DNA from 3 places in the Hydrogenophaga sedimenti genome. Region 3 is predicted to be linked to each of the others. Evidence: predicted binding sites of a transcription regulator. Region 3 holds the regulator's gene; each other region holds the start of a gene.
What was found. The regulator FNR, encoded in region 3, switches genes on or off when oxygen is low (the NO sensors DNR and NnrR bind a similar motif). The targets are predictions, from matches to a motif close to TTGATNNNNATCAA.

Region 1 (9,757 bases), on a different contig from region 3:
ACCAGCTCAACGGTTTGAACAGCGGCGCCAAGTTCCTCGCGCACGACCTGTTCAGCTCCTGGGGCAAGGTCACGCGCATGGGGCCGTACGACCTCGTGATCGCCGACCCGCCGAGTTACCAGAAGGGCAGCTTTGTCGCGGCCAAGGACTGGCCGCGCCTGCTGCGCCGCCTGCCGGACCTGCTCAAGCCGGGCGGTCGCGCCCTGCTCTGCCTGAACGCGCCGGAAATGCCCGAATCGTTCCTGCGCGAGCAGCTGGCGGCCGAAGCGCCGACGATGGTGATGGAGCAGCGGCTGGCCAACCCGGCCGTGTTCGCGGACGTGTCGCCCGACCGGGCACTGAAGGTGATGGTGGCATCGCTGCCGCCGCTGTGAAGCGCTGATTCGGCCGGCTCAGTGGCAGCCGCCGGACGCGCTGGAGCATCCCTTGCAGCCGCCGCAGGCCGGACCGCCCGCTTTGTCCGCCGGCACCGCAGCCGCCGCCGGACCTGCCGCCCTCCGCGCCAGCCAGCGCCGCAGCGGCGGACGCACGAGGTAGACGACCGCGGCCGCCACACACAGGACAACGATCAGGGTCTGGGCATTCATGCGGCACTCCAGTGCAAGGCGATGCGGTAGGTCAGCCACGACGCGAAATAGGCCAGGGCAAACAGGTAGGCCATGACGATGGCCACATGGCGCGCGCCGCCGGCCTCGCGCTTGACGGCGGCGAGCATGGCCACACACTGCGGCGCGTAGATGAACCAGACCATCAGCGACAGCGCGGTGGGCAGCGACCACTGGTGCCCGATCACGCCGCCCAGCGCCTCGGCCACCTGGTCGCCGGAGGCGCTCAGCGCGTACACCGTGCCCAGCGCCGCGACCACGACTTCTCGCGCCGCCATCGCCGGAATCAGCGCCACCACGATGCGCCAGTCGAAGCCCAGCGGCGCGAACAGCGGCGCCAGGAAGTGCCCCAGGCGACCGGCTGCGCTGTATTCCACCGCCGGCCCGGTGAAGCCCTCGGGCGGCACGGGGTAGCTGGACAGAAACCACAGCAGGACCATCAGCGCCAGGATGATGCCGCCGACCCGCTTGACGAAGATGTTGGCGCGCTCCCAGAGGCCACGCGCGATGTTGCGCACGCTGGGCAGGCGGTAGGCCGGCAGTTCCATCAGCAGCGGCGTCTGCCGCCCGCCCGCCGTGCGGCGCGAAACGATGTAGGCCACCGCCATCGCGCTGACGATGCCGGCCACATACAGGCCGAACAGCACCAGCCCCTGCAGGTTGAACACGCCTCCGACCTCGCGCTGGGGGATGAAGGCCGCGATCAGCAGCGCATACACCGGCAGCCGCGCCGAACAGGTCATCAGCGGCGCCACCAGGATGGTCAGCCAGCGGTCGCGCCAGTGGCTGATGGTGCGCGTGGCCATGATGCCGGGCACCGCGCAGGCAAAGCTGGAAAGCAGCGGAATGAAGGAACGGCCCGAGAGGCCCACCGTGCCCATGAGCCGGTCCATCAGGAAGGCCGCGCGCGGCAGGTAGCCCGTGTCTTCCAGCAGGAAGATGAAGAAGAACAGGATCAGGATCTGCGGCAGGAACACCAGCACGCCACCCGCCCCGGCGATCACGCCGTCGACCAGCAGGCTGCGCAGCGGACCATCGGCCATGTGGGCCGACACCTGCTCACCCAGCCAGCCCATGCCGGCCTCGATCGCGTCCATCGGCCACGCCGCCCAGGCGAACACGGCCTGGAACATCAGCATCAGCAAGGCGGCCAGCAGCACATAGCCGAAGAACGGGTGCATGGCCCAGCGGTCGATGCGGTCGCTCAGCGCCCAGCGGCGCGGCGGCACCTGCAGCACGTCGGCCAGCAGCTCGCGCACGCGGGTGTTGAGCCAGACCGGGTCGATGTCGCCCACGTCGCCGCCCGCCGCTGGCGCCGGATGCGCCCCCGCCAGGCCCTGCGCCAGCGTGGCGTCCAGCTGGGCCAGCAGATCCTTCGCGCCGTCGCTGTGCACGCTGACGGCCGTCACGACCGGCATGCCCAGCCGCTCGCCCAGCTTCGCGTGGTCGATGCGCATGCCCTGCGCCTGCGCCACGTCGAACATGTTGAGCACCAGCACCATCGGCAGGCCCAGCGCCTGCGCCTCCAGCACCAGCCGCAGGTTCAGCTGCAGGTTGGTCGCATCGGCCACGCAGACCAGCAGGTCGGGCCGCGCCTCGCCCGCCAGCCGACCGGTCACCACATCGCGCGTGACCACCTCGTCGTGGCTCAGCGGGGCCAGGCTGTAGGTGCCGGGCAGGTCCAGCAGCTGGGCGCGGTGGCCGGCCGGTGTGGTGACCCAGCCGGACTTGCGTTCGACCGTGACACCGGCGTAGTTGGCAACCTTCTGACGGGTGCCGGTCAGCAGGTTGAACAGCGCGGTCTTGCCGCAGTTGGGGTTGCCCAGCAGGGCGAGTTTGGGGGCGGCGGTGTCCATGCTCAGGCGTCCGGCTGGGCGGCGCGCACGCGCAGCAGCGCCGCTTCGTGGGACCGCAGGGCGAAGGTCGACTGTCCGACGCGCACGGCAATCGGGCCGCCCCGCAGCCAGCCGCGCGACACCACCCGCAGCACCTCACCCGGCAGGAAACCGATCTCGGCCAGCCGGTGCAGGGTGCGCGCCTGCTCGTCGTCGCCCGCCGGCGCCAGGGCCATCAGCTCGGCCGGACGGTGTGGTGGCCAGGCATCCAGCCCGACCCAGGGCCGGGAAGACGCGGAGACCGTGCCATCGGTCGGGAGATTCAGTCGCATGGAGGCTTCGGGCATGGTGGTGGTGATGGAGATTCCGTATGGAACGACTGTACGGGAATGAAAATGTTTCGCATTTGGCTTTTGTCAAGGTCCGGGCAGATTTCCGGCATCCGATCAATTTGTTTAGACCTCAAGTATTTTTGCTTCTCGTTGGAAATAACCGACACCACGGTTTTTTCCCCGGTGCTACCTTCGCCAGACCATGAAAAAGCTCTGGGACATTTCCCCGCCCGTGCACGCCGCCTCGCCGGTGTTTCCGGGCGATACCGCCTACGCGCAACAGTGGGTCGCGAGCATCGGTCCGGGCTGCCCGGTCAATGTCAGCGCCATCACGCTGAGCCCGCACGTCGGCGCCCACGCCGACGCGCCGCTGCACTACGACCCCGATGGCGCGGCCATCGGCGCGGTGGATCTGCAGGCCTTCCTCGGCCCCTGCCGCGTCATTCACGCCATCGGCTGCGGGCCGCTGGTGAAGCCGGAACACCTGGCCCATGCCATGCAAGACCTGCCGGAACGGGTGCTGGTGCGGGTCTATGAGCGCATGCCGCAGGACCGCTTCGACACCGCCCTGCCCGCCTTTGCGCCCGAGACCGTCGCGCTGCTGGCCGACCGGGGCGTGCTGCTGATCGGCATCGACAGCGCCAGCATCGACCCGGCCGAGAGCAAGACCCTGGACAGCCACCAGACCATCCGCCAGCGCGGCCTGCGCGTGCTGGAGAACCTGCTGCTCGACGGCGTGCCCGAGGGCGACTACGAACTGATCGCCCTGCCCCTGAAACTGACCACCGCCGATGCCAGCCCGGTGCGCGCGGTGCTGCGAGAACTTTGAACCCGACGGAGACAACACCATGACCACCAGAGAAGACTGCCTGCAGCGCGATGTCCAGGACCCGCTGCGCGACCTGCGCGACCAGTTCAACCTCCCCGATGGCACCATCTACCTCGACGGCAACTCGCTGGGCGTGATGCCGCGCGCCGCGCCCGGCCGCGTGGCCCAGGTGGTGACGCAGGAATGGGGCACCGACCTGATCCAGAGCTGGAACAAGCACGGCTGGTTCCAGATGCCGCAGAAAGTGGGCGACAAGATCGCGCGCCTGATCGGCGCCGGCCCTGGCGAGGTGGTCGCCACCGACAGCACCTCGGTCAACCTGTTCAAGGTGCTGACCGCCGCGATGAACATCGCCGCCGCCGATGCGCCACAGCGCAAACGCATCGTGAGCGAGCGCAGCAACTTCCCGACCGACCTCTACATCGCCGAAGCCCTGTGCAAGCAGCACGGCATGGAGCTGCTGCTGGTCGAGCCCGAGGAGATCGCCGCGGCGCTGACCGCCGACGTGGCCATCCTGATGCTCACGCACGTCAACTACCGCACCGGCGCGATGCACGACATGGCGGCCGTGACCGCCGCCGCGCACGCCGAAGGCATCCTCACCGTGTGGGACCTGGCGCACAGCGCGGGCGCCGTGCCGGTGGATCTGAAGAAGGCCAAAGCCGACTTCTCGGTCGGTTGCGGCTACAAGTACCTCAACGGTGGTCCCGGCGCACCCGCCTTCGTCTGGGTCAATCCGCGACACGCCGACCGCTTCTGGCAGCCGCTGGCCGGCTGGTGGGGCCACGCCACCCCGTTCGAATTCACGCCCGACTACCGGCCCGCGCCGGGCATCACCCGCTACCAGTGCGGCACGCAACCCATGATCAGCCTGGCGGCCCTGGAATGCGGCGTCGACACCGTGCTGGGCGCCGATCCCTTCGGCGGCATGGCGACGCTGCGCGCCAAGTCGCTGGCGCTGACCGACCTGTTCATCCAGCTGGTCGAAGAGCGCTGCGCCGGCCACGGCCTGGGCCTGGCGACGCCGCGCGAGCACGCGCAACGCGGCTCTCAAGTGTGTTTGACAAAGGACGAAGGCGCCTACGCCATCGTGCAGGCCCTGATCGCGCGCGGCGTGATCGGCGACTACCGCGCCGGCGACGGCGCACGGCACCAGGACATCCTGCGCTTCGGCTTCACGCCGCTGTACATCGGTTTTGTGGATGTGTGGAACGCGGTCGAGCAGCTCAAGCAGGTGCTGGAAACCGGCGAGTGGAAACGCGCCGAGTTCAACCGCAAGCACGCGGTGACCTGAAGGAGACGCGCCATGACCTGCCCCTACCACGACCAGCCGACCACCTCGGCCACCGAAGCCATCGTGCGCGACGAGAAGGCCCAGCTCGACTTCAGCCGCGACATGAGCTACGGCGACTACCTGCAGCTCGACGCGATCCTGAACGCACAGAAGCCGCTCTCGCCCGCGTACGACGAGCTGCTGTTCATCGTGCAGCACCAGACCAGCGAGCTCTGGATGAAGCTGATGCTGCACGAGCTGACCGCCGCAATCCGCAACATCGCGGCCGACGAGCTCAACGCCGCGTTCAAGCAGATGGCGCGCGTCTCGAAAATCATGGAGCAGCTGGTGCACGCCTGGGACGTGCTGGCCACCATGACGCCGCCGGAGTACAGCGCGATCCGCCCCTACCTCGGCCACTCGAGCGGCTTCCAGAGCTTCCAGTACCGCTGCATCGAGTTTTCGATGGGCAACAAGAACGCGGCCATGCTGCAGCCGCACGCCCACCACCCGGAACGCGCGGCCATGGTGCAGGCGGCCTACGAAACGCCCTCGCTGTACGACGAGGCCCTGCGCCTGCTGGCGCGGCGCGGCATCGCCGTGCCGGCCTCGCACCTGGAACGCGACTGGACCCAGCCCTACGCCGCCAGCGAGGCGGTGGAGCAGGCCTGGCTGCAGGTCTACCGCGACCCGAAAGCGCACTGGGACCTCTACCAGCTCGGCGAAGAACTCACCGACCTCGAAGACGCCTTCCGTCTCTGGCGCTTCCGCCACGTGACCACGGTGGAGCGCGTGATCGGCTTCAAGCGCGGCACCGGCGGCACGGGCGGCGTGAGCTATCTGCGCAAGATGCTGGACGTGGTGCTTTTTCCGGAAATCTGGACATTGAGAACAGCGCTGTAGCCAGCGCCTGCGGCATCATCGCCGCATGGTCGTTCCAACGCTTTCCGATCTGCGCCGCCACGCCGTGGCGCGCAGCCTCTTCACGCCCACCACATTGCCCAGAGCCATCGAACGGCTGGGCTTCGTGCAGGCCGATCCGATCCGTTCGCCCGCGCGGGCGCAGGACCTGACGCTGCGCCACCGCGTCAAGGGCTACCGTGTCGGCGACCTGGAACGGCGCTACGCGGCGCTCGAGGTGGAAGAGGACTTCTTCGTCAACTACGGCTTCGTCACGCCCGCGCTGCACGCGCTGATGCACCCGCGCAGCGCGCTGCGCGAATGGCCGGCCGAGCGCTGGGCGCAGGCCGAAGCGGTCTGGCACTTCGTGCAGGCGCGCGGCGAAGCCCACCCGCGCGAGGTCGATGCGCACTTTGCCCACGGCCACACCACCAACGGCTTCGGCGGCCAGTCCAAGGCCAGCACCCAGCTGCTGGACGCCATGCACTACCGCGGCTTGCTGCGCGTGGCGCGGCGCGAGGGCGGCATCCGGCTCTACGCGGCGCACCAGCCGCAGACCGCGCCGGAGGATGTGGCCGCCGTGCTGGACCGGCTGGTCGATGTGCTGATCAACAAGTACGCCCCGCTGCCGCAACCGGGCCTGCGCCAGCTGGTGGCCATGCTGCAGCACGCGGTGCCGCAGTGGAAAGGGCAGTTGCGCGCCGCGCTGCAACGCGCCACGCAACGCCTGCCGAACGCCGAAGTGGACGGTGTGCGCTGGTTCTGGCCCGACGGCGAAGACCCGGCCGCGCGCCGCTGGAAAGCGCCGGACGGCGTGCGCCTGCTGGCGCCCTTCGACCCGGTCGTCTGGGACCGCAACCGCTTCGAACGTCTGTGGGGCTGGGCCTACCGTTTCGAGGCCTACACGCCACCGGCCAGACGCGTGCGCGGCTACTACGCCATGCCGCTGCTCTGGCGCGACGAGGTCGTCGGCTGGGGCAACCTGTCGGTGGCCGAAGGGCGGCTGCAAGCGGACATCGGCTACGTGAGCGGACAGGCGCCAAAAGAGGCTGGCTACCGCCAGGCACTGGACGCCGAGCTGGCCGACATCAGCCTGTTTTTGGGAACGTCACATCACTGACCCGCAGCGCGGCAGGGGTGGTCAAGGTCGGATGTCGTTCTTGCGAATCACCTCGGCCATCGCTGCCGTGTCCGCCGCAATGCGCTTGGCCAGACCTTCGGGCGAGGTGCCCGCGACCTGCCAGCCCTGGTTGAGAATCTTCTGGCGGATCTCGGGACGGCGCACGATCTCGGCCAGCAGCGTGGCCAGCTTCTGCACGTGCGCCTTGGGCAGCCCCACCGGCGCGGCGACCGCGTTCCAGATTTCCAGCTGCAGGCCCTGCACGCCCGCCTCACCCAGGCTGGGCAGTTCGGGCGCCACGCTGCTGCGGCCGGCGGAAGTGACGCCGATCGCCTTGAGCTTGCCGGCCTTGACCTGGGTCATCGCCAGCCCGGGTGGCAGCAGCGCCATCTGGATCTGGCCGCCGATCAGCGCCGTGATCACCTGCGGATTGCCCGGGTAGGGCACGTGCACCGGCGCCATGCCGGCCTTGCCCTTGAGCAGCTCCATGCCCAGGTGCGCCACGGTGCCGACCCCCGGCGTGCCGTAGTTCCACTTGTCGCCACTGGCTCGCGCCTCGTCGAAGAAGGCCTTGCCGCCCGCCGCCGTGCCCGCCGGCACGGCCAGCACCAGCGGCGACACCGCCAGCAGCGACACCGGCTGCAGCTCCTTGAGCGGGTCGTAGGTCGTGGCGGGGTTGAGGATCTTGGCGATGGTCAGGTTGCCGTTGATCATCAGGCCCAGCGTGTGGTCGTCGGTCGCCTTGGCCACCGCGTCGGCGCCGATGTTGCCGCCCGCCCCCACCTTGTTTTCCACCACCACCGGCTGGCCCAGCGCCTGCGACAGCGGCTCGGCGATGGTGCGCGCCATCAGGTCGGGCGACGACCCGGCCGGAAAGCCCACCACCAGCTTGACCGGGTGGCTGGGCCAAGCGGTCTGGGCGAACACGGCGGAGACACTGAAGCTCAGCGCCAGGGCGGTGGCGATGGCGTGGCGGCGGCGGGGCTGGAACATGTGTCGAATCCTTGGCGGTGAATCAGCCCGCCAGGGGATCGGGCGGGCCGCTGTACAGCCAGGGATTGTCCATCAGCGACTCGCCCAGCATCGCCATCGCCACATTGCGCGCGAAACGCAGCGGGCCGCTGGCGTGGAAGATCGTGCCGTTGCGCTGCGAGCGGCTCTGCACCCGCGCATTGCGCTGCCAGCGGGTCTGGGCGTACCGGGCCAGCAGCGCGGGCCAGCCGGGCGCGCCATCGGCCGCACCGGCCAGCCGGCCCAGCGTCCAGGCGTCCTCGATCGCCATCGCCGCACCCTGCGCCAGATACGGCCGCAGCGGATGGGCCGCATCGCCCAGCAGCGCGACCCGGCCCCGGGCATGTTCTTCGGCACTGGCGACCGGGTTGCGGTCGTTGAGCGCCCAGAGCTTCCATTCGCCCACCCGGTCCAGCATGGTGTTCAGCTCGGGCGAGATCGGTCCCAGGGCGCGCAGCAGGTCGGCCTGCCGGGCTTCGTGGCTCCAGCTCTGCGGATCGCTGCCGGGTGGTCCGCCGTGGCCATGGCCGAGCATGCCCTCGACCACCGCCACCACGTTGAACCACTCGCCGCGGCGCACCGGGTAGTGCACCACGTGCAGCCGCGGCCCCAGCCAGGCGGTGACCACCGGGTCGCGCAACATGCCCGGCAGGTCGCCGGCCGCCACCATGCCGCGGTAGGCCAGGTGCCCGCTCACGCGCGTCGGCTGGGCGCCCAGCATCTCCTGCCGCACCCGGCTCCACAGACCGTCGGCCCCCACCAGGGCGCCGGCGTCGAACACCGTGCCGTTCTCGCAGGTCACGCGCACACCGGTACCGGATTCTTCGTAACCGGCCAGGCGGGTGTCCAGGTGCAGGCGCACGCGCGGTTCGCGCCGCACCGCCTCCAGCAGCAGGGCGTGCAGGTCGACGCGGTGGATGGTCGCGTAGGGTTGTCCGTAATGGGCCCGGCTGAGCGCCCCCAGGCGCAGCTGGCCCAGCGTGGATGCGCTGTGCGCATCGCGCACCTGCAGCGACTCGGGGAAGGCCGCGCAGGCGTGCAGCGCGTCGGTCAGGCCCCAGGCGTCGAGCACCCGCACGGCGTTGGGTCCGAGCTGCAGGCCCGCACCCACCTCACCAAAGGCGGGGGCCTGCTCCAGCAGGTCCACTTCCACACCAGCACGCGAGAGGGCCAGCGCCGACGCCAGCCCACCGATGCCACCACCGGCCACGACCACCTTGTTGTTCATGGGCGCCGATTGTGCCGGCCCGAAGCCCCCCGGCGTTGACAAATGTCAGGGACTGGTGACGACGGTCCGGCGCCGGGCAGCCCCAAGCCGGACCAGCCCCTCGGGGGGCAGCGACCCGCGCCGCGGCGGAGCGTGGGGGTCAGAGCACCCGCTGGAACCACCAGAGGGACAGCCCGGCGGAAAGCAGCACCAGCACCGCCGCCGCCAACGCCAGCAGGCCCGAGACTTCGGTCTCTTTCTTCTCGACCGTCAGCCGGGTGCTCAGCGACTGGTAGACCTGCTTGAGGTTGTCGGCCGTGCCGGCGTAGAAGTACTCGCCCTTGGTCTCGCGCGCGACGCTCTTGAGGGTGTCCTCGTCCAGCCGCACCCGCATCGACCAGCCCTCGAAACCGATCACCTCGCCGTCGACCGTGCCGATGCCCACGGTGTAGACCCGCACGCCCCGGTCGGCCGCCATCTTCGCGGCCTCGGCGGTGTCGACACCGGTGGTGCGCTGCCCGTCGGTCAGCAGGATGATCGCGGCCGAGTTGTACGAGCCGGGCGGCACCGGCTCCAGCGGCTTCTTTTCGGTCTTGGGCTGGTCGATGGCGCGGCCCGGCGGCGCGAACGGATCGTTGTTGCCGC
Region 2 (9,757 bases), on a different contig from region 3:
CTGCGCAAGTTCCTGACCTCGATCGAGAGCCAGGTGGGCAACAGCTGCGTGGCCAACGCGATGGCCGGCGCCTACGAGTACCTGGCCAAGCGGGAACTGGGCGATTCGGAAGACGTCAGCCGCCTCTACATCTACTACAACGCGCGCTACCTGGACGAGAGCCAGGACGAAGACGGTGGCTCCTACATGCACACCGCGATCAAGGGGCTGATGGAGTACGGTGCCTGCTCCGAGCAGATGTGGCCCAACGACGAGGACATGATCAACGACGAGCCGCACGAGGACGCCTACACGCAGGGCGGCGAGTTCTGCATCGTCGAGGCCGAGGCGGTGGACACCGACCTGCAGCTCTGGAAAGAAACGCTGGCGGCGGGTTTCCCGATCGCGTTCGCACTCAACACCTTCAAGAACTTCGACGACGCCAGCCGCAACAAGGGCCGGGTGCCGATGCCCAAGGACAACGCCGAGACCCGCAAGACGCACGGCTGGCACGCCATGTTGTGCGTGGGTTACTCGGACATCGACCGCGTGTTCATCGTGCGCAACTCCTGGGGCGAGGAGTGGGGCGACAAGGGCTACTGCTACATCCCGTACGACTACGTGATGCACGACAGCCACAACGCGCACGACAGCTGGGTGATCAAGTCGGTGCAGAACCTGGACTACAGCGAGGGTGTCGAGGTCGAAGGCGACGACTCGTATTTCTACGACGACGAGTACCTGCAGCTCTCTGACTACTACGTCTACACCGAAGACTCCGACGGGTTCCTGGAGCGGCTCGAAGCGCTGCTCGACGAGTGGGTCGAGTCGGAGGACGACTACTTCTTCGACTGGGAGGTCGACGAAGACAAGGACGGCAGCTTCATCCAATTCGGCGAGTTCTACCTGCTGGTCGAGGACCAGGCGGCGTTCCTGGAAGCACTCGACGCCTTGTCAGAGGAGTTCGCTGGCGAGGACGGCTACGACTACACCGTCGACGAGGGCGAGGAAGAGGGCGACGACGAAGAAGACGAAGAAGACGAAGAGGAAGAGGAAGAGGAAGAGGAAGAGGAAGAGGAAGAGGAAGAGGAAGAGGAAGAGGAAGAGCCGGGCCGCAAGAAAAAGAAGTGAGGGCGCCGGGCGCCCTCAGGCGGCGCTCACCAGCTCACTTCGCGGTCGGGCGTGGCGCTGATCTTGTGGATCGTCAGGTCGGCGCCTTCGTACTCTTCTTCCTGGTCGAGACGGATGCCCAGCGTGGCCTTGAGCACGCCGTAGACCACCGCGCCGCCCAGCAGCGCCCAGGTCACGCCCATGGCGGTGCCGATCAGCTGCGCGCCGAAGCTCACGCCGCCCAGGCCGCCGAGCGCCTTCTGGCCGAAGAGGCCGGCCGCAATGCCGCCCCAGGTGCCGCACAGACCGTGCAGCGGCCAGACGCCGAGCACGTCGTCGATCTTCCAGCGGTTCTGCGTCAGCGTGAACATCGAGACAAACAGCAGGCCGGCGACCACGCCGACGACCAGGGCGCCCAGCGGGTGCATCAGGTCCGAGCCGGCGCAGACGGCCACCAGGCCGGCCAGCGGGCCGTTGTGCACGAAGCCGGGGTCGTTCTTGCCGGCGATCAGCGCGGCCAGCGTGCCGCCGACCATCGCCATCAGCGAGTTGACCGCGACCAGACCGGAGATCTTGTCCAGCGTCTGTGCGCTCATCACGTTGAAGCCGAACCAGCCGACACACAGGATCCAGGCACCCAGCGCCAGGAAGGGGATGTTCGACGGCGGGTGGGCCGAAACGCCGCCGTCCTTGCGGTAGCGGTTGGCGCGGGCGCCCAGGAAGACCACCGCGGGCAGGGCGATCCAGCCGCCGACCGCGTGCACGACCACCGAGCCGGCGAAGTCGTGGAAGCTGGCGCCGGTCGTGGCCTCGATCCAGGCCTGCACGCCGAAGTGGCCGTTCCAGGCGATGCCTTCAAAAAACGGGTACACAACGCCGACGATGACGGCCGTTGCGATCAGTTGCGGCCAGAACTTGGCGCGTTCGGCGATGCCGCCGGAAATGATGGCCGGGATGGCGGCGGCGAAGGTCAGCAGGAAGAAGAACTTGACCAGCTCGTAGCCGTTCTTCTGGGCGAGTTGTTCGGCGCCGATGAAGAAATGCGTGCCGTAGGCAACACCATAGCCGACGATGAAGTACGCAATGGTCGAGACCGAGAAGTCGACCAGGATCTTGACCAGGGCGTTGACCTGGTTCTTCTTGCGGACCGTGCCGAGTTCAAGAAAGGCAAATCCGGCGTGCATCGCCAGGACCATGATGCCGCCCAACAGGATGAACAGGGCATCTGCGCCCTGTTTCAGTGCGTCCATGTGAAATCTCCGTGCAGAAAACTTGTTTTGGTGCGTGATTGGCGCCAAAACAGGGTCTGCATGGCGAATCGCACCACGATCTAGCAAAAACTACGCCAAATAAGCCAGGATGGTGCAGTGCATCCTGTCTTGGTGCGGTCAGTCTGGCCCGATGAGTGAGCGCACCATGCGCTGCGGGTCGCGCATGAAGGTCTGCATGACCTGGAAATGTTCGGTGTCTTCGTAGTCGACCCGCTGCACTCCCTCGCCATCGAAGCGGTAGATCCAGGCGTCGGGATAGGCCATCAGGATGGGCGAGTGGGTGGCAATGATGAACTGCGAACCGTCGCGCACCAGGTCGTGCAGGCGGGCGAGCGCGGCAAGCTGGCGCTGGGGCGAGAGGGCGGCTTCGGGTTCGTCCAGCAGGTACAGGCCCTGGCCGCCGAAGCGCTTCATCATCAGCGCCATGAACGACTCGCCGTGCGACTGCTCGTGCAGGGAGACGCCGCCGTAGCTGTTGATCACCGGTGGTGCGGGCGCCGGGTCGGCGTCCATCTGTTCGATGTTGGTGGTCACGTTGAAGAAGCTCTCGGCACGCAGGAAGAATCCGTCGCGCGGGCGCTTGTAGCCTTTGGCGATGCGCAGGTGGGCATGCAGCTCGGAGTGCGAGGGGCGGGTATCGAAGTGGAAGTTGCGCGAGCCGCCTTCGGGGTTGAAGCCCAGCGCGACCGCGATGGCTTCCAGCAGCGTCGATTTGCCGGAGCCGTTTTCACCGACAAAGAAGGTGACCTTCGGGTGCGGCTCCAGCACGTCGAGGTGACGCACGGCCTGCAGGTTGAACGGGTAGCGATCGAAGTGCTCGACCGTGTCGCGCCGCAGGGAGATGCGCTGGACGAAATGGCTGGCGAGCATGGCCGGCGGTTCAGGCAGCGGCGCGATCGGGCGCGCCGATGGCCCGCAGCACCGACGGAGCGATCAGCTTGTGCATGGGCTTGACCGGCAGCATGTACAGCCGCCCGAGCCGGTTCTTGGTATGCACGACCGTGGTGACGGTCACGCGCACCGGCTGGCCTTCCCTGCGCGCGCAATGCACCGAGAGCACCACGTCCAGGTGTTTGTCGCGGTCGCCCAGCAGGACTTCGTCGGGCGTGTTCTCGAACAACGTGAAGATGCCGACGCGGTCGCCGGGCCGGTAGTCGGCGGGTGCTTTGGCCGGGTCGATTTCCGAGAGCTCGCCCAGGTTCTTGAGGCCGACCAGCTGCACCGCGCGGTTGCGCAGGGTCATGCAGGTGTCGACCCAGCGCGGGGTGGCACGGACCGATTTGAGGAACTGGCCAAGCGCGCTGAGCGAGGGGTCGGCCGCGTCGATGCTCCAGGCGTCGTGAAAGTCGGCGCCCGCGATGCGGCTGGCGATGCGGCTGCCGTCGGGCGGCAGCGTGGCGGTGGGTGTGTTCATGGGGTGGTGTGTGTCAGGCCAGCAGCACGGCACGGGCCAGCAGCGACCAGATGCCGAGCAGCACGAAGTTGCTGGCCGCGAACGCGAGGAAGCGGTGCAGCACGTGGTTGTAGGTGACGTGGATCAGGCTGTGCACGATGCGCAGCGCGACATAGGCCCAGGCCAGGTTGACCAGCAGCGGTGTCGCGGTGGCGGTCGTGTGCGCCAGCAGCACCGCCACGTAGAACAGCAGCGGCAGCTCCAGCAGGTTCATGTAGTTGCGGTTGGGCAGCGACACGGGGGCCGTCACCCGGCCGGACTCGCCCAGGGCGTATTCGCGCGGCGAGACGCTGCCGTTGAAACCGGCCTGCAGGCGCCGGAACGCGATCAGCAGCAGGATGCAGAAGGTCCAGGCGGCCAGCGCGAAGACCGGGGCGAAGAGGGCGGCGGGGGTGGGCGGCGTCGGCATCCGCCCACTGTAGCGGGACTTGCTCAGGGCCGGCGGGCCGCCCTGTCAGGCCTCACGAGCAGCTGACGCTGCCGCAGCCGCTCATGGTGGCAGGGCGCACCCGGTCCGGGTCGGCCAGGGTCTCGGTCTTCGAGTCGAAGCCGACGTCCTTCATGTGCAGCGCCAGGCCGGCGTCCATGCTGGCGGCGTGCTGCGGGAACCACTCGACCAGCGCTTCGGCCAGGCGCGAAATGATCTCGGTGTCGCCCTGTTCGTAGTGTTCGACCACGGCATTCAGGGTTTCGAGGATGGTCGCGTGGTGCGAGGCGTGGCAGTTGTCGGGCGCGAAGCCGGTGGCGACCATCCAGCGCTCTTCCTGCGCGAAGTGTTCGACCGTGTGGGCGACGAACTCGCGGTAGAGCGGCAATTGCTGGTCCTGCGGGGTGGCGAGCAGGCGGTTGAGCATCTCCACGAATTCTTCGTGGGTGTCGTCCATGCGGCCGTCGCCGGTCTGCAGTTGCGGGTTCCAGTCGAGGCCGGCAATGGCCTGGGCGGGGGCTTCGTGGGTGGTGGTCGCGTCCATGGGGCGTCACTGTAGCCGCAAACCCGGTCGGCAGCGCTTGACCGGGGTCAAGCCAGCCCCGGTCGCTGGGCTATCATGAAATTCTCGTTCTGGAGGAGGTCAACATGAATTTTGTCGACGCGGTCAAGCTGTGTTTCACCAAATACGTGGGCTTCGAGGGCCGGGCCAGCCGCTCGGAGTACTGGTGGTGGGTGCTCTTCATCATCGTGGTGTCGATCGTGCTGGGTGCGGTCAGGGCCGGCATGCTGGGCAACCTGTTCTCACTGGCCACGCTGCTGCCGTCGCTGGCCGTGGGCGCCCGTCGCCTGCACGACATCGGCAAGAGCGGCTGGTGGCAGCTGGTGGCGCTGATCCCGCTGATCGGCTGGATTCTGCTGATCTACTGGGCTGTGCAGCCCAGCGAGGGCGATAACGCCCACGGCCCGGCGCCGTCGAACTGAGGCACAGGACCGTAGGGCAAGGGGTCAGGCCTCGGCCGTGACCCGGCCCAGCATCTGGTCGATCGCGGCATGCAGCTCGGGCAAGGCCAGGGCCTGGTCCAGCTTGGCCAGCGCCGGGTGGGCCAGGCTGGCGCGCAGGTGGTAGGTGTCCACGCCGCCGTCCTGCAGCGGGTTGTAGCCTTCGAGGCTGTCGAGCTGGCCCAGCGCCAGCCGCTCGCCCAGCCGGGCGCAGAGGTAGCCCAGCGCAAAGCGCGGCGCGCGTTTCGGGTCGGTCGACATGAAGGGGCTGACCAGCTGGCGGCCGACACCGCTGACGTCGTTGACCAGCTCTTCGGGCAGTTCCCAGGACTTCATCAGCAGGCCGCCGATTTCGGTCGCGCTCAGGCCGAGCAGCTCCTGCTCCAGGCGGGCGCGCTCCAGGCGGCCGCGTTCCAGCCACTTCTCCAGCCCGGACATCGGGATGAGGGAGGCGGTGGCCAGCTGGCCGACAAAGCTGAGCACGACCTGGGTCGAGAGCGTGCCCTGGTCGGGCAGGTTGAGCGCCTTGCCCAGCCGCACACAGAGTTCGCTGGCGATCGCGCTGGCCTTCCAGATCGCGTCGAAGCTGCGTTGTGCCTCGGCCAGCTTGGGCTTGAAGGCCTCGGCCAGCATGTACTGCAGGCAGATGCTGCGCACCGTGTTCATGCCCAGGAAGGTGACCGCCTGACCGATGTTGGTCACGGGCGTGTGCAGGCCGTAGATCGGGGAGTTGACGGTCGAGAGGATCTTGGCGGCGATCAGCGGCTCGCCCATCACCAGGTCGCTCAGCTCGGCCGAACCGGCCCTGGCCACGAAATCGGGCGAGAGCAGCTTCTGCATCGAGCGCGGGGGCTTCGGAATGCCGCGCACGGCGGTCAGCAGGGTGTCGCGGTGCACCGGGTCCATGTCCTGCGCGCCCAGCCACTGGAATTCCGACAGGCTGGCGGGCAGGGGTTCCGGCACGGGCGCGATGGCCTCGCGCAAGGTCGGGACCGGCGCCGGGGTGGTGCCCGGGGCTTTGGGCGCCGGGTGGCTGGCACGCTGGACGGCGGCGGCCGGGGACGTTGCGGTCACCGACGGCGCGGGACGCCGGAAAAACCACCAGGCCAGCGCCAGAGCCAGGACGCCAGCAATCCACATCATGAGAAGCGACACGACAAACCTCCGTCCAGGGATGTGGTCCGCGGACATTCCACGAACCTGTTTGTCGTCTAGATCGGCGTTTGGCCGCCGGTCTTGAGCGGGTTGCGTCGCTTACTTGCCGACGTTGATCAACGGTGTGGCGTTGCCGCCCAGCAACACGGTGTTGCCCGGCTTGCCGGCCAGCGCCAGGGCGGTGTCGCGCTGGATCTCGGCCAGCTTGATGTCCTTGAGCGCCGGCGTGAGCGAGGCACTGATGATTTCGTTGGCCTTGGCTTCGCCCTGGGCCTGCACGATCAGCCGTTCGGCCTCGGCCTTGGCCAGTTCGACTTCCTTGCGTTTCTTTTCGATCGCCTGATCGGTCTCGGCACGCGAGCGGATCGCCGCTTCGATGGCCGGGTCGGTGAGCAGGTTGCGCACGTTGACCGCGGTCACCACGAAGGCGCCCGGATCGTTCTTTTCGAGTTCCTCCTGCAACCGGGCGCGGACCATCTCAGACAGCTCGGTGCGCTTGGTGTGCATGGTGGTGGCGTCCAGCTCGGCGATGGCCTTGTAGATGGCTTCGCGGGCCTCGCGCGAGACGCGGCTGAACGCGACCACCAGGTCTTTGGTGCCGCCCTGCACGATCTGGTTGTGCTGCACCACATCGCCCTGGTACTTGATGTAGAGCGCCGGCACGGCCGCGGGCGTGGTCTTGTAGTAGACGTCGATGTCGACGTCCTTCATCGTCAGGTTGTCCCGGCTCTTGGGCGTCATGTCGTTGAGCTGGAAGCTGACTTCCTTGGTGGTGAACTCGTCGACGGTCTTGAACAGCGTGAAGTACACGCCGGGGTTCAGCGCCTCGGTGCCGACCTTGCCCAGCGTGCGCTCCACGCCGACATTGCCGGTGTCGATCTGGCTGCAGGCGGCCAGCAACAGGGCGGTGGCGGGAACGGCCAGTCGGCGCAGGGCGGAGACAGTCATGGTCAGAGCAGTTTGGTGGAAGGAACGAAGTAGGCGACGACCAGCAGGGCCAGCAGCACCAGGGCGACCGCGACCAGCCGCAGGCCGTGCCGCTTGATCGGCCCCAGCTGTTCGGGACGCACCAGCGGACGGGTGCCGACCCACAGGCCGTAGCCCGCAGCGATCGCGAAGAAGAGCAGCAGCAGTTGGCGCATGGGTCGTCCGTTGGCGGGCGTCTATTTCAGGGCCTGCGCGGCCCACGCCGGGAGTGCGCGGCGCAGCGGGTGCTGGGCACTGGCGTCGGTCCGGCCGGCCAGCCAGTATCCCAGCAGGTCCGCGGCAATTTCGTGGGGGTGGTAGAGGTTGCTCCGGTCGGGGAATGCGCCCGCATAGCCCGGCACCTCCAGCAGCGGCCCGGTCTGCGGGCGCCCGTCGGATTCCTGCAGGCGCCACTGGCCTTGTTCCAGGCGGAAGCGCACCGCCTGCATCTGGAAGTCGCGCGGCATGCTGGGCGTCTGCAAATTGCCCAGCTGCAGCCAGGGCAGCACCGCCTGGCCGGGCGCATCGGGCAGCGGGAAAACCCATTCGCTCACCGGCGCATCGGGATTGACCACGCCGCTGTCCAGCAGCGCCGGCACCTGCAGGGCCGGAACGCGCACAAAGCCCAGGAGCCGGGCGTTCAGGCCGTCAAAGAGCTCCGGGTGGCTGCGCTGCAGGACGTGCGTCTGCTCGTGGACCAGCAGGTAGCTCAGGAACACCTGGAGCCGGGCCAGATCCTGTGCGCGGTAGCCGGCGAGCAGGTTCTGCATGATTCCCGCGCCAAAGACGATGGTGTCTGCGCGCGTGTGGGGCAGGCCGCCTTCCACCCGGTCGCTGATCTTGGCGAATTTCCAGGGGGTGCGCGCATACAGCGGGGCCTTGTCGGCCAGCGTGGGCCACAAGGCATTCAGCGACCAGCGCAGCAGCGCCTGTTCGTCGGCCGAGAACTCCTGTGTCTCGGCGGCGTAGTGGGCTTTTGCGCGTTCGCGCGCCTCGGTCAGTGGCAGCCCCCGCAGGTCCTGGCGGGTCTTGGCCAGGAGCTCGGGGCCATGCATCGCATCAAAGTAGGCCTGCGCGCCCGGACCAGCCATCAAGGCGGCGGCTTCGCTGCGGTTCAGGAACTGCGGCGCCGGAGGTTCCGGTGCCCTGGTTTGCGCTTGCGCTGCGACCGCTCCCAGCCCCAGGCCGAGCAGCAGCGCCAGCCGCAGAACAGGTCGGCGCAGCATCGGGCTCAGGCCAGGCGGCTGCGGTGGCGCGCAATCTGCGCCTTGACCTGCACGGGCGCGGTGCCGCCCAGGGTGTTGCGGGCGTTGAGGCTGCCGCGCAGGCTCAGGCATTCGTAGACGTCCTTTTCGATCGACGCATTGAAGCCCTGCAGCACGGTCAGCGGCAGTTCGGACAGGTCGCAGTTGTGCGACGTGGCGGCCTTGACGGCGTGGGCCACGGTCTCGTGCGCATCGCGGAAGGGCAGCCCCTTCTTGACCAAGTAGTCGGCCAGGTCGGTGGCGGTGGCGTAGCCCTTGTTGGCGGCGGCTTCCATGGCCGCGGCGTTGACGGTGATGCCGCCTTCTTTGGCGCCGGTGGCCGGGTTCAGCTGGCCGCCCACCATCTCGCAGAAGATGCGCAGGGTGTCCTTGAGCGTGTCCACCGTGTCGAACAGCGGTTCCTTGTCTTCCTGGTTGTCCTTGTTGTAGGCCAGCGGCTGGCCTTTCATCAGGGTGATCAGGCCCATCAGGTGGCCGACCACGCGGCCGGTCTTGCCGCGCGCCAGTTCGGGCACGTCGGGGTTCTTCTTCTGCGGCATGATCGACGAGCCGGTGGTGAAGCGGTCGGCGATCTTCACGAAGCCAAAGTTCTGGCTCATCCACAGGATCAGCTCTTCCGAGAAGCGGCTGATGTGGACCATGCACAGGCTGGCGGCGGCGGTGAATTCAATGGCGAAGTCGCGGTCGCTCACGCCGTCCAGGCTGTTCTGGCACACGCCTTCCATGCCGAGCGTGTTGGCGACGCGCTCGCGGTCCAGCGGGTAGGTGGTGCCGGCCAGCGCGGCGCTGCCCAGCGGCAGGCGGTTGGTGCGGCGGCGCACGTCGGCCATGCGTTCGGCGTCGCGGCTGAACATTTCCACATAGGCCAGCAGGTGGTGCGCGAAGCTCACCGGCTGGGCCACCTGCAGGTGGGTGAAGCCGGGCAGGATCACTTCCACATTCTTTTCGGCCACATCCACCAGCGCGACCTGAAGCTCTTTCAGCAGGTCGGAGATCAGGTCGATCTCGTCGCGCAGCCACAGGCGCACGTCGGTGGCGACCTGGTCGTTGCGGCTGCGGCCGGTGTGCAGGCGCTTGCCCGCGTCGCCCACCAGCTGGGTCAGGCGCGCCTCGATGTTCAGGTGCACGT
Region 3 (9,757 bases):
ACAAGCTGCGTGACGACCCCATCCTGCGCTTCCTGATCGTGTCCCTGTCGTTCTACGGCATGTCCACCTTCGAAGGCCCGATGATGTCCATCAAGACCGTCAACGCCCTGTCGCACTACACCGACTGGACCGTGGGCCACGTGCACTCCGGTGCCCTGGGCTGGGTGGGTCTGGTGTCCATGGGTTCGCTGTACTACCTGATCCCGCGTCTGTTCGGCCAGAAGAAGATGTACTCGGTGCCCGCCATCGAACTGCACTTCTGGATCGCCACCATCGGCATCGTGCTGTACATCGCCGCGATGTGGATTGCCGGTGTGATGCAAGGTCTGATGTGGCGTTCGGTCAACCCCGATGGCAGCCTGACCTACACCTTCGTTGAAGGTGTGAAGGCCACCTTCCCGTTCTATGTGATCCGTCTGCTCGGTGGCCTGCTGTACCTGACCGGCATGATCGTGATGCTCTGGAACGTGGTCATGACCGCCCTCCAAGGCAAGGCGCACAACGCCCCCGTCCTGGCCGTCAACCCCGCCCACGCCTGAGGAGAAGAACAACATGGCTAGCAATGAACATCTGTCCGGTCACGCCCGGATCGAAACCAGCAACTTCCTGATGATCGTCCTGATCACCCTCGTGGTGGCCGTGGGCGGTCTGGTGGAAATCGTTCCCCTGTTCTTCCAGAAGTCCACCACCCAGCCGATCGAAGGGCTCAAGCCCTACACCGCGCTGCAGGTGGCGGGCCGCGACATCTACGTCAAGGAAGGCTGCTACAACTGCCACTCGCAGATGATCCGTCCGTTCCAGGCCGAAACCCTGCGCTATGGTCCTTACTCGGTGGCCGGCGAATATGTCTACGACCACCCCTTCCAGTGGGGTTCGAAGCGCACCGGTCCCGACCTGCACCGCGTGGGCGGCCGCTACAGCGACGAATGGCACCGTGCCCACCTGAACAACCCGCGTGATGTGGTGCCCGAGTCGAACATGCCTGCCTACCCCTGGCTGGCCAACAAGACGGTCGACGCTGCCGGCATTCCTCCCCGGATGAAGGCCCTGCGCACGCTGGGCGCTCCGTACTCGGACGAAGAAATCGCCAAGGCTGCCGAAGACGTCAAGGGCAAGACCGAGCTCGAAGCCCTGATCTCTTACCTGCAGGTGCTGGGTACCGCCCGTACGGCTGCTGTCGCTGCAGCTGCGCAACCTGCTGCCGCTCCGGCAGCGGCTGCTCCCGCCGCCGCTGCGCCTGCAGCAGCCGCCCCGGCGGATGCCAAGCCCGCTGCGCCGGCCGCCGAAGGCAAGGCCCAGTAAAGGTACCCATCATGGACATCAACGATCTTCGCAGCATCGTCACGCTGATCAGCATGCTGACTTTCGTCGGCATCCTGGTCTGGGCCTGGTCCAAACGCAATCAGCGCGACTTCGAAGAGGCAGCCCAGCTGCCCTTCCAGGAAGACTGACTCCCTGCGGCACGAACAAGAGAAATCATCATGAGCGACTTCATCAACGACTTCTGGCATCTGTATGTTGCCGGCATTACGCTCGTCAGCATTCTTGCCTGCGCGGTCCTGCTGTACATCAGCGGCACCACCAAGGCAGCGACCCATGCGGACAACACCACCGGCCACGTCTGGGACGGCGACCTCCGTGAAATGAACAACCCGCTGCCCAAGTGGTGGGTGTACCTGTTCATCATCACCGTGGTGTTCGGTCTGGTCTATGGCGCGCTCTACCCGATGTTCGGCAAGTTCCAGGGTGCCCTGGGCTGGTCGTCCCGCGGTCAGCACGCGGCCGAAGTGGAGAAGGTCGAGAAGGCGATTGCCCCGATCTACGCTGCCTACAACGGCATGAAGCCTGAAGAGATCGCCGCCGATCCCAAGGCGATCGCCATCGGTGAGCGCCTGTTCATGAACTATTGCGCCCAGTGCCATGGTTCTGATGCCCGCGGCTCCAAGAGCTTCCCCAACCTCGCCGACGGCGACTGGCTGGGTGGTTCGGGTCACGAGTACATCAAGACCACGGTCACCAACGGCCGCACCGGTGTCATGCCGCCCATGGCTGCCGCTGTCGGTTCGCCAGAGGATGTGCGCGACGTGGCCAACTATGTGCTGAGCCTGTCGGGCAGCCCGCACGACTCCGTGCGCGCCGCACAAGGCAAGGCCAAGTTCGGCGCTTGCGCTGCTTGCCACGGTCCTGACGGCAAGGGCATGCAGGCAGTGGGCTCCGCCAACCTGACCGACGGCGTTTGGCTGCATGGCTGGGGTGAAGATGCCATCATCCGTGCCGTGAACAACGGCTTCACCAACCAGATGCCGGCACAGGCTTCCAAGCTCAACGCTTCGCAAATCAACGTGCTCGCTGCCTACGTCTGGAGCCTGTCGAACAAGCCGGCTGCCAAGCAATGATGGCCAACCGCCATTGATTTCCCTGTAGCCAGGTTTCCCGTGAGCTCTCCCAGTCCCGACGTTGTTTCATCTTCCGTTCAGTCACCAGTGATTGCCATCGTTCCCGGAGCGCCTCAGGGCGTGCCCGAGGACGATGAGGTGATGGTCTCCCTGTACGCCGCGCGTCAGAAGATCCATCCCAAGGCGGTGTTCGGACTGTTTTCGAAGTGGCGTTGGGTTCTGGTCTGGTTGACCCAGATCGTTTTCTACGGGCTGCCCTGGCTGGAGTGGAACGCCCGTCAAGCGGTGCTCTTCGATCTCGATGCGCGCCGCTTTTACATTTTCGGGCTGGTCCTGTATCCGCAGGACTTCATTTATCTGACGGGCCTGCTGGTCATCTCGGCGCTGGCCCTTTTTCTGTTTACTGCCATCGCCGGACGACTGTGGTGCGGCTATGCCTGTCCCCAGACGGTCTACACCGAGATCTTTCTCTGGATCGAGAAGAAGGTGGAAGGCGACCGGTCGGCCCGCATCCGCCTCGACGAGGCAGCGCTCAACGCGCACAAGTTCGGCAAGAAGTGGCTCAAGCACACGCTCTGGGTTCTTTTTTCGCTGTGGACCGGCTTCACCTTTGTCGGCTATTTCGCCCCCATCCGTGAAGTGGCCGCATTGACCTTGTCGGCATCGCTGGGGCCCTGGCAGACGTTCTGGATCTTCTTCTACAGCTTTGCCACCTATGGCAACGCCGGCTTCCTGCGCGAGCAGGTGTGCAAGTACATGTGTCCCTACGCGCGCTTCCAGAGCGCGATGTTTGACAAGGACACGATGATCGTGACCTACGACCAGGCGCGGGGTGAGCCCCGCGGGCCGCGGTCGAAGAAGGCCGATCCCAAAGCCCTTGGACTGGGGGCCTGTGTCGATTGCACCCTGTGCGTCCAGGTGTGTCCCACGGGCATCGACATCCGCAAAGGGCTTCAGTACGAATGCATCGGCTGCGGTGCCTGCATCGATGTGTGCGACGAGGTGATGGACAAGGTGGGCTACCCACGGGGGCTGGTGAAATACTCGACCCAGAACGGGGTGGCCCAGGGCTGGACGCGTGACCAGATGATCCGCCATGCTTTCCGGCCCCGTGTACTGGTGTACTCCGCCATCCTGGGGGCCATCACACTGGCCGTGTTCGTCAGTCTGTTCTTGCGCACCCCGCTCAAAGTCGATGTGATCCGGGACCGTGGCGCGCTGGCCCGCATGGTGGAGCAGGGGCGCATTGAAAACGTCTTCCGGCTCCAGATCATGAACGCGACCGAGTCGACGCAACACTATTCGATCAGCGTGGATGGCCTTGAGGGCGTCGTGATCGCTTCGGAGAGCTCCGCGGAGGTCCTGCCGACGGAGGTTCGCTCTGTCGCCGTCCGGGTCCAGACTCCGCCCAATGTGGCGCCAGCGGGCTCCCATCCGATTCGTTTCACCATCCGGTCCCAGGGACCGGAGGTGGCGCAGGTGGTGGAAAAGGCCGTTTTCATCGTTCCGCGCTAAACTGAAAGCACATTCCCATGCAAACCGTCATGTCTGCCCAACCTGCTGCCCCTGCCTCCCCAAACCGCACCCCCTGGTGGAAAGTGCCCCACATGTGGATGGTGGTCGGCGGCCCTCTGGCGGTGGTGGTGGCCAGCGTGGTGACATTCGTGATCGCTGCCAGCCATCCTGACCCTGTGCTCAACAAGGCGGACTACGAACGTGATCTTGCGGCGGCCCAGCGGCTGCAAGGGCAGGCGAGGGTGGACGCATTGATCACCCTGCAGCCGGCCGGCCAGGCACGCAACCACGCGGCCTCGCCGGTGGCTGGAACCACCGACCCGACCAAATAAGCGCCTCACCCACCCGTTGAGGCCTCAGACGAACAAGGAGACAGTTCATGAAGACTCAACGGTGGATGTGGATCGCGTGGCCAGCCTTTCTGGTCGCTGCTGTGCTGGAGATGATCGTGTTTGCGATGGTCGATCCTGGTGACCTTCACTGGTTTGGAAACCCGTTGGGGCTTTCGCGGCAGGCGATCTACACACTTGCCTTTTTTGTCTTCTGGGGCGTCACCATGGCCTCCAGTGCGCTGACCACGCTGTTGGCCATGTCCCCTTTCGAGGTCAATCGTTGCCCGGTTCCAGAGTCGCAACGTCCCGAGGACTGCGCCAGAAACGGGCAGTGCTGTTGAGAAGACTTCTGGTCTGAACAACAAAAAGCCCCGCATCAGCGGGGCTTTCTTCATGAGGTGCAGTGCTGCTGCTCAGCGGCAGGTCTGCGGATTCACGATCAGCTTGAGTGCGTCGGTGTTCTTGATGTGCACGTAGCGCTGCTTGACTTCGATGATGCCCTCGTCGACAAACTTGGAGAAGGTCCGGCTGACCGTTTCCAGCTTCATGCCCAGGTAACTGCCGATCTCTTCGCGCGTCATCCGCAGGATGAGTTCGGACTGGGAAAAACCACGTGCATGCAGGCGCTGCACCAGATTCAGCAGAAACGCCGCCAGACGCTCTTCCGCACGCATGCTGCCCAGCAGCAGCATCACGCTGTGGTCTCGCACGATTTCCCGGCTCATGATCTTGTGCACATGGTGCTGCAAGGTGGTGAACTCACGCGAGAGTTCTTCCACCTGGTCGAACGGCATGACACAGACCTCGGCATCTTCCAGGGCGATGGCGTCGCAGGAATGGCGGTCGCTGACGATGCCATCCATGCCAATGATCTCGCCCGTCATCTGGAACCCGGTGACCTGGTCTCTGCCATCCGCGGTGGTGACGCTGGTCTTGAAGAATCCAGAGCGCACCGCGTACAGCGAGGTGAACTTGTCCCCCGTGTTGAACAGTGCCGACCCGCGCTTGATGCGCCGGCGGGTCGAGATCACGTTGTCGAGCTTGTTCATCTCTTCGGGGTTGAGCCCCATGGGCAAGCACAACTCCCGCAGGTTGCAGCTCGAACAAGCCACTTTGATGCTTTGAATATCCATAATTCTTCCGGAATTGGGGCGAAGCTTAACCCATGGCTGGTGCCAGCATCAAGGCGTGGCGGGAAGCAGCAAGGGCGGCAGGGGGAAAACCCGAGAGGCTGAGGACCCCTTGATCAAGATCAAGGGCCTCGCCGGAGCCTTGGGGCACATTCGTCGCCTGCACTGGAGAATTGTTTGTGAGTCACGCCATTTCCGACGAATTGCTCAAGCGATTTGACATCCCCGGCCCCCGCTACACGTCGTACCCGACGGCGGACCGCTTTGTCGAAGCCTTTACGGAAGCCGATTACATCCAGGCACTGGAGCAGCGCCGGGCCGGCTCTCTGGCATTGCCGCTGTCGCTGTATGTGCACATCCCTTTCTGTGAATCGGTGTGCTACTACTGCGCCTGCAACAAGGTCATCACGAAACACCACGAGCGCGCGGCCGAATACCTGCGGTATCTGTCGCGGGAAGTCGAACTGCAGGTGCAGCACTTCGGCAAGGGACACAGCGTCTCCCAGCTGCACCTGGGCGGCGGCACGCCCACCTTCCTTTCCGACACGGAGCTCGAAGACCTGCTGGCCATGATCCGGCGCAACTTCACCTTGGTGCCGGGCGGGGAATATTCGATCGAGGTGGATCCGCGCACGGTGACGGGACAGCGTCTGCAGACCTTGGCCCGGCTGGGCTTCAACCGGCTGAGTTTCGGCGTGCAGGATTTTGATCCGGCGGTCCAGAAGGCCGTGCACCGCGTTCAGCCGGTGGAGCAGGTGTTCGAACTGGTCGAAACCGCTCGCAAGATCGGCTTCGAATCGGTCAACGTCGATCTGATCTACGGCCTGCCGCTGCAGACGCCCGAGTCCTTCGCCCGTACGCTGGCACAGGTCAACCAGTTGCGGCCGGACCGCATCGCGCTTTACGCCTATGCCCACCTGCCGACACGCTTCAAGCCGCAACGGCGCATCGTGGCGGCGGAGTTGCCCAGTGGCGGCGACAAGTTGTCGATGCTGTCGGCTTCGCTGGATGCGATGAGCGAGGCGGGCTATGTGTATGTGGGCATGGACCACTTTGCCCTGCCGACCGACGCGCTGGCCGTGGCCAAGCGCCAGGGACGTCTGCACCGGAATTTCCAGGGGTACAGCACACAGCCGGACTGCGACCTCATTGCTCTGGGTGTTTCCGCGATTGGCCGCATCGGGGCCACTTACAGCCAGAACGCGAAGACGATCGAAGAGTATTACGACGCACTCGACCAGGGGCGCCTGCCGATCGTGCGCGGCCTGGCGCTGACACGGGACGACCTGTTGCGCCGCTCGGTCATCATGTCGCTGATGTGCCAGGGCCAATTGCAGTTCGAATCCATCAATCTGGGTCATCTGATCGACTGCAAAACCTACTTTGCCAGGGAGCTCGAGGTCCTCCAGGACTATGCGAAGCAAGGGCTGGTTCGGATCGACGAGTCGGGTGTCGAAGTGACGGCGGCTGGCTGGTATCTGGTGCGTGCCATCGCCATGGTGTTCGACAAGAATCTCCAGGTGGATCAGGACCGCGCCAGGTTCTCCAAGATCATCTGAGCGGCACCGGTTCGACAGGCGCGGCGGGTGCGCGCCTGCTAGAGTTCCCGCATGCAAACCTCCATGGCCCTGACGGCCCTGTTCATGGGCATCGCCGGTGGTCCGCATTGCGTGGCCATGTGTGGTGCTGCGTGCGCCGGCATCAGCCGCGGTGCGGCCGGGCAGAAAAGCAGCAACGTCGCCTTGCTGACCTTCCAGGTCAGCCGCATGGTGGGCTATGCGACCTTCGGCGCGTTTGCCGCCGGTTCGGTGCAGGGGCTGGCCTGGCTGGGCACCAATACGGCGGTCATCCGCCCTGTCTGGGCCATGTTCCACGTCGCGGCCCTGTTGCTGGGCATCGTGCTGCTCTGGCAGGCCCGGCAGCCGGCATGGCTGGACGGTGTGGCACAAGGGGTCTGGCGTCGCACGAGACCGATGCTGCACCGCCTGGGTGGCCGTGCGCCTATGGTCCTGGGCGTGGCCTGGGCCCTGATGCCCTGCGGGCTGCTGTACTCGGCGTTGATGGTGGCCTCGCTGTCTGCGAGCGCGTTGCAGGGCGCGATGATCATGGCCCTGTTTTCCGTCGGCACTTCACTGTCGCTGACGATCGGGCCGTGGCTGCTGTTGCGCCTGAAGGGCGATGGCTCGGGCGGGTGGGGCATCCGGCTGGCGGGGTTGGCACTGGCGGCCACTTCGGGCTGGGCGCTCTGGATGGGCCTCACCAACCCCACGGGACTGTGGTGTGCCTGATCAGGAGGCCCTGCTCGGCAGCGTCGCCAGAACGAGCCCCAGCAGGGCCACCGCGAACGCCACGATCTGGCCCGGTGTCAGGGTCTCGCCCAGGAAGATGACGCCCACGGCGGCCGCGCTGACGGGCAGCATGACCGTGAAGACGCCGGCCCGCGACGCGGGAATCGACTTCAGACCGGTCATCCAGAGCCAGACGGTCCACATGCTTGCGGCGAGCGCATAGAAGACCAGCAACGCCCAGAGCGGCGGGGCGACGTTCGCGAAGGCGAAGTCCCTGGCCGCCCAGATGCCCATCGGCGTCACCAGGACGAATCCCCACAGATTGATGATGGCCGAGATGCGCTTGGGGCCAAGGCCTTCGGTGAGCCGCTTTCCGATGACCACATAGGAGGCTTCGCACACCACTGCCGCGAAGACCAGGATGTTGCCCCAGACTTGCCGCGAGAGTCCAAGCAAGGCTTCGGGGTCGCCATGGCTGGAGGGGCCCGATTTCTGCATGGAAAACAGGCCGATGCCCACCGCGGCGCAAACAATGCCCGCCGCGGTTTGCCGGGTGAGTCGCTCCCTCAGAAAGACCCATGAGAGCACGGCAACCACGGCGGGGATCGAGGACATGATCACGCCCGCGGAGACCGCCGTTGTCAGGGCCACGCCAAACAGCATGAACACCGAAAACAGAAAGTTGCCGAGGAACGACTCCAGAAAAAGCAGCCGCCTGGTGTGTGCTGACAACGGCTGCTCGTCCGCGGGCTTTTTCAGCCAACGCCACATGGCAAGCCCTCCGATGGCAAAGCGCATCCAGGCCAGCAGGAACACGGGGAAGGCGGCAACGAGCGGTTTGGACAGGGCGACATAGCTGCCGACCAAGGACATGCTGGCCGCCAGGCAGAGGTAGGGCAGGGCTTTGGCCACCACCCTCAGATTCGGTTGTGCAAGAGGCATGGGTCGGCATCATGCCGCAAGGGCCAGCCATGTCGGCCGCGGGCACGGCGAAGTGCATGAAGGCACCACGATGAACCAGCGTTGCCGAAGCCAAGGGGCAGCTGTTTCCGCATGGGGATACTTTGATTTTGCATTATGAGATGATCAAATGCTGCGGTGCACGAATATTTCTTGATACAAGAAAAGTATTTTCGCATTGCGGTTTGTGCCGGTTAAGCTGTTGATATGTAATGACAAAATTCATCTCTTATATAAGACATAAGAGCTTCAAAAAGTCTTCTATAAGACTTACATTTACTCCATCGGCACTGCACTTGCATGAGCAGTCCGCCAGACCCTTCTTCAACCTCAAGGAGTTAGCACCATGCCCCAATCCCTGAAAGAACAACTGAGCCGCCAGCAGCAGATCGAAGCCCTGGAAAAAGACTGGGCGACCAACCCCCGCTGGAAGCTGGTCAAGCGCGGCTACTCCGCCGCCGACGTGGTGCGTCTGCGTGGCAGCATGCAGCCCGAGTACACGCTGGCACAGCGTGGTGCTGAAAAGCTGTGGGACAAGGTCAACGGCGGTGCCAAGAAGGGCTACGTCAACGCCTTTGGCGCCATCACCGCCGGCCAGGCCATGCAACAGGCCAAGGCTGGCCTGGAAGCCGTGTACCTGTCGGGCTGGCAGGTCGCTGCCGACGGCAACACCAGCGAAACCATGTACCCCGACCAGTCGCTGTACGCCTACGACTCGGTGCCCACCATGGTCCGCCGCATCAACAACACGTTCAAGCGTGCCGACGAGATCCAGTGGGGCCGTGGCGTGAATCCGGGTGAAGAGGGTTTCGTCGACTACTTCCTGCCCATCGTGGCCGATGCGGAAGCCGGTTTCGGCGGCGTGCTCAACGCCTTCGAACTGATGAAGAACATGATCGCCGCCGGCGCTGCTGGCGTGCACTTCGAAGACCAGCTGGCTGCCGTGAAGAAGTGTGGCCACATGGGTGGCAAGGTGCTGGTGCCGACGCAGGAAGCCGTCGAAAAGCTGATCGCTGCGCGTTTCGCCGCCGACGTGATGGGCGTGCCCACCATCGTGCTGGCACGTACCGACGCCGAAGCCGCCAACCTGATCACCAGCGACCACGACGCCAACGACAAGCCCTTCCTGACCGGCG

Region 1: a site for FNR is predicted at 2,847-2,860, ahead of ACS5NL_RS07440 (FeoA family protein). Genes of this name have one in related genera too.
Region 2: a site for FNR is predicted at 4,822-4,835, ahead of ACS5NL_RS17960 (bacteriohemerythrin). Genes of this name have one in related genera too.

The regions. Positions count from the first base shown of each region.
Region 1 covers NZ_JBPZHA010000004.1:29,368-39,124, forward strand. Annotated here, with positions in the region: gene ACS5NL_RS07425 (class I SAM-dependent methyltransferase) at 1-374, shown strand, start outside; gene ACS5NL_RS07430 (hypothetical protein) at 393-587, opposite strand; gene feoB (ferrous iron transport protein B) at 584-2,461, opposite strand; gene ACS5NL_RS07440 (FeoA family protein) at 2,464-2,772, opposite strand; gene kynB (arylformamidase) at 2,975-3,601, shown strand; gene kynU (kynureninase) at 3,621-4,895, shown strand; gene kynA (tryptophan 2,3-dioxygenase) at 4,908-5,777, shown strand; gene ACS5NL_RS07460 (DNA glycosylase AlkZ-like family protein) at 5,803-6,894, shown strand; gene ACS5NL_RS07465 (Bug family tripartite tricarboxylate transporter substrate binding protein) at 6,916-7,887, opposite strand; gene ACS5NL_RS07470 (FAD-dependent monooxygenase) at 7,910-9,133, opposite strand; gene ACS5NL_RS07475 (VWA domain-containing protein) at 9,273-9,757, opposite strand, start outside.
Region 2 covers NZ_JBPZHA010000011.1:144,459-154,215, reverse strand. Annotated here, with positions in the region: gene ACS5NL_RS17985 (C1 family peptidase) at 1-1,110, shown strand, start outside; gene ACS5NL_RS17980 (ammonium transporter) at 1,137-2,339, opposite strand; gene ACS5NL_RS17975 (AAA family ATPase) at 2,478-3,230, opposite strand; gene ACS5NL_RS17970 (DUF2867 domain-containing protein) at 3,241-3,774, opposite strand; gene ACS5NL_RS17965 (MAPEG family protein) at 3,788-4,222, opposite strand; gene ACS5NL_RS17960 (bacteriohemerythrin) at 4,275-4,784, opposite strand; gene ACS5NL_RS17955 (DUF805 domain-containing protein) at 4,889-5,224, shown strand; gene ACS5NL_RS17950 (HDOD domain-containing protein) at 5,249-6,397, opposite strand; gene ACS5NL_RS17945 (SPFH domain-containing protein) at 6,497-7,345, opposite strand; gene ACS5NL_RS17940 (hypothetical protein) at 7,348-7,539, opposite strand; gene ACS5NL_RS17935 (hypothetical protein) at 7,561-8,589, opposite strand; gene argH (argininosuccinate lyase) at 8,595-9,757, opposite strand, start outside.
Region 3 covers NZ_JBPZHA010000007.1:201,966-211,722, reverse strand. Annotated here, with positions in the region: gene ccoN (cytochrome-c oxidase, cbb3-type subunit I) at 1-539, shown strand, start outside; gene ccoO (cytochrome-c oxidase, cbb3-type subunit II) at 553-1,302, shown strand; gene ACS5NL_RS13660 (cbb3-type cytochrome oxidase subunit 3) at 1,314-1,451, shown strand; gene ccoP (cytochrome-c oxidase, cbb3-type subunit III) at 1,482-2,396, shown strand; gene ccoG (cytochrome c oxidase accessory protein CcoG) at 2,538-3,911, shown strand; gene ACS5NL_RS13645 (hypothetical protein) at 4,004-4,243, shown strand; gene ACS5NL_RS13640 (hypothetical protein) at 4,291-4,584, shown strand; gene fnr (fumarate/nitrate reduction transcriptional regulator Fnr) at 4,657-5,376, opposite strand; gene hemN (oxygen-independent coproporphyrinogen III oxidase) at 5,553-6,932, shown strand; gene ACS5NL_RS13625 (sulfite exporter TauE/SafE family protein) at 6,984-7,661, shown strand; gene ACS5NL_RS13620 (DMT family transporter) at 7,662-8,603, opposite strand; gene aceA (isocitrate lyase) at 8,968-9,757, shown strand, end outside.